Regions from separate parts of the Mesorhizobium sp. WSM4830 genome, predicted to be linked through region 2. Evidence: predicted binding sites of a transcription regulator. Region 2 holds the regulator's gene; each other region holds the start of a gene.
The links. Region 2 encodes PhoB, which activates phosphate uptake and scavenging genes when phosphate is short. Its sites were predicted from a motif close to TGTCATNNANCTGTCAT; they were not measured.

Region 1: a site for PhoB is predicted at 1,659-1,675, ahead of phnF (phosphonate metabolism transcriptional regulator PhnF). Genes of this name have one in related genera too.
Region 3: a site for PhoB is predicted at 1,898-1,914, ahead of AC0L2Y_RS14990 (esterase-like activity of phytase family protein). Genes of this name have one in related genera too.

Annotation. Positions count from the first base shown of each region.
Region 1 is NZ_JBVVQI010000007.1:51,308-54,584, reverse strand. Features, by position in the region: gene AC0L2Y_RS11605 (ABC transporter substrate-binding protein) at 1-1,555, opposite strand, end outside; gene phnF (phosphonate metabolism transcriptional regulator PhnF) at 1,865-2,617, shown strand; partial or broken gene AC0L2Y_RS11595 (Tn3 family transposase) at 2,907-3,277, shown strand, end outside.
Region 2 is NZ_JBVVQI010000004.1:54,185-57,461, forward strand. Features, by position in the region: gene pstB (phosphate ABC transporter ATP-binding protein PstB) at 1-682, shown strand, start outside; gene phoU (phosphate signaling complex protein PhoU) at 715-1,422, shown strand; gene phoB (phosphate regulon transcriptional regulator PhoB) at 1,439-2,128, shown strand; gene AC0L2Y_RS07275 (ROK family protein) at 2,138-3,277, opposite strand, start outside.
Region 3 is NZ_JBVVQI010000010.1:51,897-55,173, reverse strand. Features, by position in the region: gene AC0L2Y_RS15000 (sugar ABC transporter substrate-binding protein) at 1-736, opposite strand, end outside; gene AC0L2Y_RS14995 (TIM barrel protein) at 777-1,766, opposite strand; gene AC0L2Y_RS14990 (esterase-like activity of phytase family protein) at 2,015-3,277, shown strand, end outside.

The DNA of each region.
Region 1 (3,277 bases), on a different contig from region 2:
TGAAGCTCACGCCTGTTGTCGTGAGATCCAGATATTCCGTCGGAAGGGCGTTATAGGTCAGGCGATCCTTGCGCACCCCGATGAAATGGGCGGCTGTATAGAAGTTCGCGGTATTCGGATCCTCCTCAAACTTGTCGAGCATCTGGGCAAAGACCACCCGCCGATGCGGCGTATCGATAGACGTCGACAATTCCTCCCCCAGCGCTGCCATGTCAGGAGAGACGGTGAAGAATTTCTGTTTCGCAAACGAGCCGCCGGGCCCGAGGCGGCGCCAGAACTGGCCAAGCGGATCGGGATAGTAGGCGCCGGAGGATGCATCGATGATCGCTCTGTCGGGCGTATCGGCGAGCACCTGCGTCCAGTTTTCCTTGAACTCCAGCTTGACGTTCAGTCCAACGGCTTTCCACATCGACTGTACGATCTGGGCCGTCTCCCCCTGCTTGGTGTAGTAGTTGTGCTGGGTGCGCCAGACGATCTCCTGGCCGTGATAGCCCGCTTCCTTGAGAAGCTGCTTTGCCTTTTCCGGATCATATTCGTCCACCGGACGGCCCTGCAGATACATGTCGCCGAAGGTTTTCAGCTGCCAACCATGCGTCACTTCTGTGCGCCCATCATAGAGGGCTTTCACCAGTGCCTCGCGATCGATGGCGAGGTTCATCGCGTGCCTGAGGCGCGGATCGGCGATCGGGCTATTGATGCTGTCAAAGATGACGCCTCGAATAGTCTCGATCGGCCCGCCGGCGACCGCACCGTTCGGGTTGCCCTCGATCTGCGGAAATTCATCCGTGCCGATTTCCGTGATCATGTCGAACTGGCCGGCGAGGAGGCCCGCAACGCGGGTAGACAGTTCAGGAACCGTGACGAACGTTACCTTATCGGCGGCCGCCTTCGCGTCGCCCCAATAGGCATCGAACCTCTTGAGGGCGGTCGCGCCGCCGACCTCGTGGCTGACAAGCGTGTAGGGCCCGGAGCCCGCATCGAGCTTCGTAAAATCATTGTAGTTTGGAGCTTGCTTCAAAGCCGTTTCGGAAATGATCTGGGCAGGGAAGGTGGCGAAGCGATCGAGCGCAATCGGATCAACAGCCTTGATGTGAATCCGGACCGTCATGTTGTCGAGGGCCTCGATCCTCTCGATGCCGCCGAGAAACTCCTCGGATTCAGTGGGCACCCTTTTATCGCGCCCCAATCTCACATCCGAGAACGTCGCGATGACATCGTTGGCGTCGAAAGTGTCGCCGTTGTGAAACACGACCCCCGGCCTCAGCTTGAACTCAAGGGTCTTCGGATCGAGGGCCTTCCACTCGGTCGCCAGCCCCGGCACGATCTTACCGTCATTGCGGTAGTCGTATCTGACAAGCGTGTCATAAAGAGAAAGCACCACCCGCAGATTGGGGTTGGAGTTCTCGGTGGCCGGATCGAGGTTATCCGGGTTCTTCGGAACGGCGATCGTCAGGTCACGCGCAAAGACTGGCGTGTTGCCGGACAAGGCCGCGACGCCGGCGCTCAGTATTACAATCAGTACCAAGCTCTTGGCTTTCAATCTGCTCTGGTTCATTCGGCTCTCCGGGATATTGGTGGCGGTGCAGCGCTGACGGTGCTTGAGGTCGCGCTTCCTGCGGGCCGCCTGTTGTGAGGCAGCCGAAACATGCCTCAGTTTCACGACATTCGGATGACAAAAAGAGATTCGAATATCAGCGGATCAGGGGACCCAGATTTCAGCGCGCGTCCGAGCTTTGGCCTTTCTAACACAGCGCGCTTGCGGATCAGCCGCGGACATTGCCAACGGAGACGTCGCTGCTTATACTTATTCGAATATGTTGGTCGATCGTCGACCGCACGTGACAAGCAACGGAATGAAGCGACAATGCCGAAGAAACTGATGCACGGCCAGTGGCAAGACGTCGAAGAGGAACTCGCTGCCGACATCACTGCGGGGCGGTTTGCCAAAGGGGCGCCGCTTCCCAAGGAAGCGGAACTGGTGGGACGCTTTGGCGTCGGGCGACATAGCGTCCGACGTGCGATCGCTCAGCTCCAGAGTCGCGGGCTTGTCCAAGTCGAGCATGGGAAAGGGACGTTTGTTCGCGACGGGCGCCTGAACTACCGGCTCTCCGAGCGAACCCGCTTTTCCCAAAACCTCCTCGATCAGGGGCGTGAGCCGTTTGGCAAAGCGATCAAGGAGCGTGTGATCGAGGCTCCTCGGCGAGTCGCCGAGGCGCTAAGGCTTCCGCTCGACGAGCAGGTCTACCATATCGTTCGCCTCGAATACGCCGATGAGGAGCCCGTCAATTTTTCGAACGCATTTTTTCCAGTTCGCCGCTTTCCGGGCTTCGATAAGGCGAGACGCGAAGGACAAACCGTCAGCAGCATTCTAGCCGATTACGGCGTTACCGACTACATTCGTCTGCGTACTGACTTTATTGTGCGCCTGCCGACTAAAGAAGAAGCGCGTCAGTTGATGCAGGCCGAGACGCAGCCGATTCTGCTTCAGAAAAAGGTCGACGTGGATATGAAGGGCACGCCGGTTTCATTTTCGGAGTCCGTGTGGGCAGGAGAGCGTGTCCAGTTCTCGATCGACAACACCAGCCAGTTGCTCAACGCCTTGGCTCAGAGTTTGTAAGGGCGTGAATCCTTCAATGAAAGAACGCAAGGGCACACCCGCTTCGTTCTGTTGCGCCCAGCCGGGAACGAGACCCGGAGATCGTCCCGGTCCTGCGCGCGATGTTCGAAACTCTGCTTGAACTGCCTGCTCCCGGCCAGGCCGACCTCGCACGCTCGAGATGCTCGACCGGCAAGGCTAGAAGGTCGTTGCCTCTCCTGCATGTCGCTGCGGCGATGCCGCAACGACGGACAGGCCGGCGCAAGTTCAGAGCAGCAGCGGAGCGTTTGTCGATAAGCGCGAAACGTACGTGGCGCTGACGAACCACATCGGCGCACCGATCAACACCACGTTGATCCTTGACCATTGGGATGCCGTGCTACATCTGGCCGCCTCGATCACGACGCGCGCCGTCGTCCCTTCGACGATCATTAAGAAGCTCTCGGCCTGTCCGAGGAAAGCCAGTTGGCCAAGTCGCTGCGGGAACTCGACCGGATCGAGTGATCACTGTTCATGATCGAATGGTATTCGAGCACAGCCTTGCGCCGGTGCTGCCAAGCTGGCTCCATAAGCAGCGCATAAGCCCAAACGCGCGGTGTTCTTCCACGAGCGCGGAGAAATCCGCGACCGGTCATTCGAGAGCCAGGCATTCAGCGCTTCCGGTCTCAATCTTGTCGTCAG
Region 2 (3,277 bases):
GTCGCTGCCCGAGCGCAGTGTCACGGCCTTCATCGGCCCATCGGGCTGCGGGAAATCGACGCTGCTGCGTGTGTTCAACCGCATCTATGAGCTCTACCCGAAACAGACGGCCGAGGGCCAGGTGCTGCTCGACGGCAAGAACATTCTCGACCGGTCGCAAGATCTCAATCTGCTGCGCACCAAGATCGGCATGGTGTTCCAGAAGCCGACGCCGTTCCCGATGTCGATCTACGAGAACATCGCCTTCGGCGTCAGGCTCTACGAGAACCTCGGCAAGTCCGAGATGGACGGCCGCGTCGAACAGGCGTTGAAGCGCGCCGCGCTGTGGAGCGAGGTCAAGGACAAGCTCAACGCCAGCGGCTTGAGCCTGTCCGGCGGCCAGCAGCAGCGGCTCTGCATCGCCCGCACCGTGGCGGTGAAGCCGGAAGTCATTCTGCTCGACGAACCGGCGTCCGCACTCGACCCGTTGTCGACCGCAAAAATCGAGGAGCTGATCGACGAATTGCAAGCCGACTACACGATCGTCATCGTCACCCACAACATGCAGCAGGCGGCGCGCGTGTCGCGCCAGACCGCCTTCATGTATCTGGGTGAACTGGTCGAGTTCGACCGGACCGAGAAGATCTTCACGTCGCCCCGAGAGAAGCGCACGCAGGATTACATCACCGGCCGCTTCGGCTGAGCCGTTCCGATCATGCATATGAGGACAGGACCATGGGCGAACACACAGTCGCTTCTTTCGACGAGGATCTCGAGCAGATCAGCAAGCTGATCCGCGACATGGCCGACCTCGCCGGTTCGATGGTCGGCGGGGCGACCAAGGCCCTGTTGAATTCCGACAACGTGTTGGCGCAACGCGTCGTTTCCGACGACGCCATCATGGATGCGCGTCAACGCGAACTGGACGACCGCGCCATCACCCTGATCGCCAAACGCCAGCCGATGGCCCACGATCTCCGCCATGTGGTCGGAGCGATCCGCATGGCCGGCGACCTCGAACGCATCGGCGACCTTGCCAAGAATATCGCCAAGCGTGTGAGTGCGGTCGGCCTCAGCGTCACGCCGCGCGACTTGTCGCATTCCATCGACGCGATGGCGCAGCTGGTGCTCATCCAGGTGCAGGGCGTTATCGAGGAATATGCTGCAGGCGATGCGGCCGCGTTGGCCAAGCTGCGTGCCGCCGACGAGCGCATTGACGTCAAATACACGTCCGTGTTCCGCGAGCTGTTGACCTACATGATGGAAGATCCGCGCAACATCACTGCTTGCACGCATCTGCTGTTCTGCGCCAAGAATCTGGAGCGGATCGGCGACCATGTCACCAACATCGCCGAAAATGCGTACTATGTGCTGACCGGCGAGCAATTGCCGGTCAATCGTCCGAAGCAGGACGAAACGACAATGTCCGCGCCGGTGACATGATGGGGGTGCCCAGCCGATGATCGCACCACGCATAATGGTGGTGGAGGACGAGGAGCCGTTGGGTGTGCTGCTCCGCTACAATCTCGAATCCGAAGGCTACCAGGTCGAGGTAGTGACACGCGGCGACGAAGCCGAGATCCGTTTACAGGAGAATGTGCCCGACCTTCTGGTGCTCGACTGGATGATACCAGCGGTTTCCGGCATCGAGCTCTGTCGTCGGTTGCGGGTGCGCCCCGAAACCGAGCGGTTGCCGATCATCATGCTGACCGCGCGCGGCGAGGAGAGCGACCGGGTGCGCGGTCTTTCGACCGGCGCCGACGACTATCTGGTCAAACCGTTTTCGACGCCGGAATTCATGGCCAGGGTCAAGGCGCTGCTGCGCCGCGCCAAGCCGGAAGTGCTGTCCAGCGTGCTGAAGGTCGGCGACATCGTGCTCGATCGCGAATCGCACAGGGTCTATCGCAAGAAGAGCGAGATCAGGCTCGGGCCGACCGAATTCCGGCTGCTCGAATTCATGATGCGGCATCCGGGCCGCGTCTTCTCGCGCAGCCAGTTGCTCGATAATGTCTGGGGCGAGACGATCTATATCGATGAACGCACCGTCGACGTGCATGTCGGGCGGCTGCGCAAAGCGGTCAACAACGGCCGCATGCCGGATGTCATCCGCACCATCCGCGGTGCCGGCTATGCGATCAGGGAAGATTGACCCGCCTGGTCAGGCGACGTTCTTTCGGACGCCGGGCCTCATTTGCGCGCCCGGCGCGAAAATCTCCTGGTCGACAAAGCTTAACGCCCGCATCGCGCAGCCTTCGCGGATCAGCGGCAATTCGTTTGGTTCGGTGTCGAAGGAGATCGAGCCGGAGTGCTGGCCACCGGCCGTCTGGGCGATTGCCTGGCGCAAGGCCGGCTCGATCAGATCGAAGGCGGCGGCACTGGCGCCCACCATCGCGACCGGTGCCGGATCGATCAGCGCAAACAGCGAGCCGAGACCGAAACCCAGCGCCTCGCCGGCCTTACGGTAGGCCTCGCGTTCCGGCCCATCCTTCTCGCGCGCCCGGGCCGCCAGTGCGCGCATGTCGGCGTCGCTGACGTCGGCGACCGGTTCGCTGTCTTCGCTCATCTGCCTGGCGTTGCGCCAGATGGCGTAGTTGCCGGCATAGGCCTCGATGCAGCCGCGCCGCCCGCAACGGCAGAGCGCGCCGCCCGGACGATGGATCATGTGGCCAAATTCGCCGCCCGAGGAATGCGTGCCGGTGAACAGTTCGCCCTTCAGCACCAGCCCCATGCCGATGCCATGCGAAAGCAGGATGGCGATGAAGTCGTCGCGATAGCGATCCGGATTGCGCCAGCGCAAAGCCACCGCCATCATGTTGCAGTCGTTCTCCACCGTTGCCGGGATGCCGAATTCGTCCTCCAGCATGTCGGCAAAGGCGATGTCGGTCTGCGGGGTGATCGGCGACCACAGCATGGCGCGTGCAGGGGAGTCGGTAATGCCCTGGATAGCCAGCGCGATGCGGGCGACACTGCGGACGTCAAGGTCTGGATCCTCAAGCCGGCGCCGGACGATGGCCATGCATTCACGGATCAACTCGTCGCGCGGCATGGTCAGCGTATCCAGCCGGCGCTGTTCCTCGGCGACCACCTGTCCAGCATAGTCGATGATGGCGGCCGACAGGAAATTCAGCGACAACACCACGGTCAGCACCGCCGCAGCTTCCGGGTTGAGGGCGAGGCCGACCTGCGGACGACCGCGTTTCAACGAAACAGGCTCACTTGCCTTGCTCTCGGCGAGGATGCCTTCCCGTATCAGGTCGGAGGAGATCGCCGATATGGTCGAATGACTGAGGCCGGTGGT
Region 3 (3,277 bases), on a different contig from region 2:
TGTTGGCATAGAAGCCGATCAGGTCTGGGTGCTGCTGCAGGATGTTGGTGGCCGCGTCGTAGGAGGTCTGACGATCCCAGTTGCCGGGGACGCTGGCGACGACCTCGAACTTGCCGGCTTCGGTGATGGTGGTCTTGAAGCCGTCGGTGCGCTGGACGGCGGCGTAGACGCCGGCCTGGCCTTCGACGATGGCGACCTTGCCGCCATCCGGCCGGTTCTTGATGAACCATTTGGCGACACGCACGCCATTGTCGCGCTGGACATTACCAATATAGTGCTCGGCCTGCGGGATGACCGCGTCATTGACGTTGACCACCGGCACATTGGCTGCCTTGGCCTGTTCCATGATCGGCTGCAGGTTGGAGTCGGTCTGCGGCGAGACGAGAAGCACGTTGTAGCCTTGCGTGACCAGGCCTTCGGCGATGGTGAGCTGGCCGAGCTGGTCGCCCTCGCTTTGCGCCGCCTGGTAGACGACGGGCACGCCGGTGCGGTCGCCGAACGACTTGTAGCCCTCTCCCAGCGAGCGCCAGTATTCGTTGGTCAGCGTCTTGGAGACCGCACCCGCCTTGGTGCCCTCGGGCAGCTTGGGGAAAGCGCCGAATTTGGCCTCGAGCTGCGACCAGTCGATGCGATCCTTCTCGGTGTCGGAATTGAGCGGCGCGAGGTCCGCGGAAAACGACGACCCTATGGACAGCGCCATCAGGGCGGCGGTAGCGGTGGCAAGCAGAAATTTCATGGTCTTTCCTCCCTTGTTGAAAACAGTGATGGCCCCGGCCTCAGCTGTCCGGCCCGAGCATGGCTTCCTGGATGATGGCCTGCGAGGCAACCGCGTCCTGACGGTCGACGGCAATGGACAGGCGATTGTCCCTGTCCAGCCGATCGACGACGCGCAGCATGCGCTTGACGGTGGCGATGTTGACTTGGCATTCGTGGACCGGGTCGAGCCCGGTCATGTCGGGGAACGTGTCGAAGTAGATTGCCCCGGTATAGCCGTCGCGGCGGATCTGCCTGAGCAGCTCGATCGTCTGCAGCGTGTGCACTGCGCCAACCATCAGGCCGTCGTCGCGCTTGGCGTAGCCGTCGTTGAGATGCACGCCGAGCAGCTTGCTATGGCGCGCCACGAGTGCTGCGGCAAAGGCCGGCTGCTCGTCGGCATACAGCACATGCGCGAAATCGAGCGTCACGCCGAGATTGGGCAGGCCGATCTCGCGGATCGCCAGCAAAGTCGTCGCCGCATCGGGCATCAGGCTGTAGGAGCGCGGCTCGTTGGGTTTGTATTCAAGGCTGATCTGACAGCCCGGGTCATGCGCCGCTACTTCACGAATGCCATCGATTTCGTGTTGCCAGAGTGTTGCGTAGTTAGCCTGGAAGGCGTAGTCGAAGCCATCCTGCCCCAACCACAATGTCATCAGGCTAGCGCCGGCCTCGCGCGCGGCATCGATGCCGGCCTTGGTCAGGTCGATGGCCTCGCGACGAACGGAAGAATCCGGGTTGGTGAAGGCGCCGAGCTTGAAAGCCGGGTTAGAGTAGTAGCGCATGGCGAAGCCATTGATCGAAAGCCCGAAATCGCCGAGTTTGCGCGCCATTTCCGCAGGTTTTTCATCGACATGGTCGGGAAAGTTGAGGTCGAGATCGGTCAACTCCGCAACCTTCGCCGCACGTGCCGCCATTTGCAGCATGGACGGTTTGCCGACAAGATCGGGCCACTCGGACTGTGGCCGCGAGGCAAAGGAATTGAGGCGGGTGGCGAAACGATAGGCGGTCATCGGGGTCCTTTCATTGTCATAACTTTACACAAGAATGATTATTTGTAAAGTTGTTAATTGCTCGCTCGGCGACGGCGAATTCGCCATACCCAGGCCAGTTGCGACCACGGGGGGACAAGCAAGCGCGGCACTGTCACGCAAGTATCATGTTCGCGTCCTAGATCGCTTCTCCGAAGGCTTTCGCGGCATCCTTGATGCGACGCGACGCTTTTTCAGATCCCGGCAGCTTTGTCTCAAAGAGGATATCCATGAAAAACCTGCACCGAACCGCGTCCCTCGCCGTCGCGCTGGCGATGTTCACCGCCTTGACGCCGGCCTTGGCTGAAAACGCCGCGACCGTCGACGGCGTCAGCTTCGTCAACAAGGGCCTGGTCGGTGTCGGCCGCATCCCGGCCAGCCAGAAGGACAAGTTCGGCGAGACGTTTGGCTCCGGCTCGGGCATGGCGATCGACGCTGCCGGCTGGACGCATGGCGCCGATGGCTACAAGGGCTCGCTGTGGCTGCTGCCCGATCGCGGCTACAATGTCGTCGGCACCACCGATTACCGGCCGCGCCTGAACACGATCGCCCTCGAGTTCACCCCGATCGCGCCGGGTGCGGCACCGGCCACCGGCCAGGAACAGTCGGGCCTCAAGGCAACGCTAGCCGACACCATGCTTTTGACCGACGACAAGGGCGCCGACGCAACCGGCCTCGATCCGCTCAACGGCGTGCGCGCCGCGACCGACGACATGCCGATCCTGCCCGAAGCCAACGGCAAGCTCGCGCTCGACAACGAAGCGATCGCGCGGCTGCCCGACGGCACGATGTTCATCTCGGACGAATACGGTCCGAACATCTACCGCTTCTCCGCCGATGGGCGTCTGATGTCGGCAACGCAGCCGCCGGCGGCGCTTGTCCCGACGCGTCACGGGACGCCAAACTTTGCTTCCAACAATCCGGGACCTGGCGCGGCAGACCCAGATCCGAAGGATCCCGAAACCGGCCGCCAGAACAACCAGGGCCTCGAAGGCATGGCACTGACGCCCGACGGCAAGTTCCTGATCGCCGTGCTGCAGTCGGCACCCAGACAAGATGGCGGCGATTCGCCCTCGACGCGCCGGAACACGCGCGCGCTGGTCTACGATGCCTCGGATCCCGGCCAGCTCAAGCTCGCGCATGAATATGTCGTGCCGCTGCCCGTGTTCACCGATGCCAAGGGCAAAACCAAGATCGCCGCGCAGAGCGAAATCGTGGCGCTGTCGGACAAGACCTTCCTGATGCTGGCGCGCGACAGCGGCAACGGCCAAGGGCTGAAGGGCGACACTTCGCTCCATCGCGAGATCAGCGTCGTCGATGTGTCGGCGGCAACCGATATCGCCGGCACAGAGTTCGACAAGGACAAGCCGGTTGCGCCCAAGGGTGAGCTCGATGCATCGGTGACGCCGGCCAAGCTGACGCCGTTCATTGACATCAACGACAAGAGCGAGCTCGGCCGTTTCGGGCTGCACAATGGCGCGCCAAACGACCGC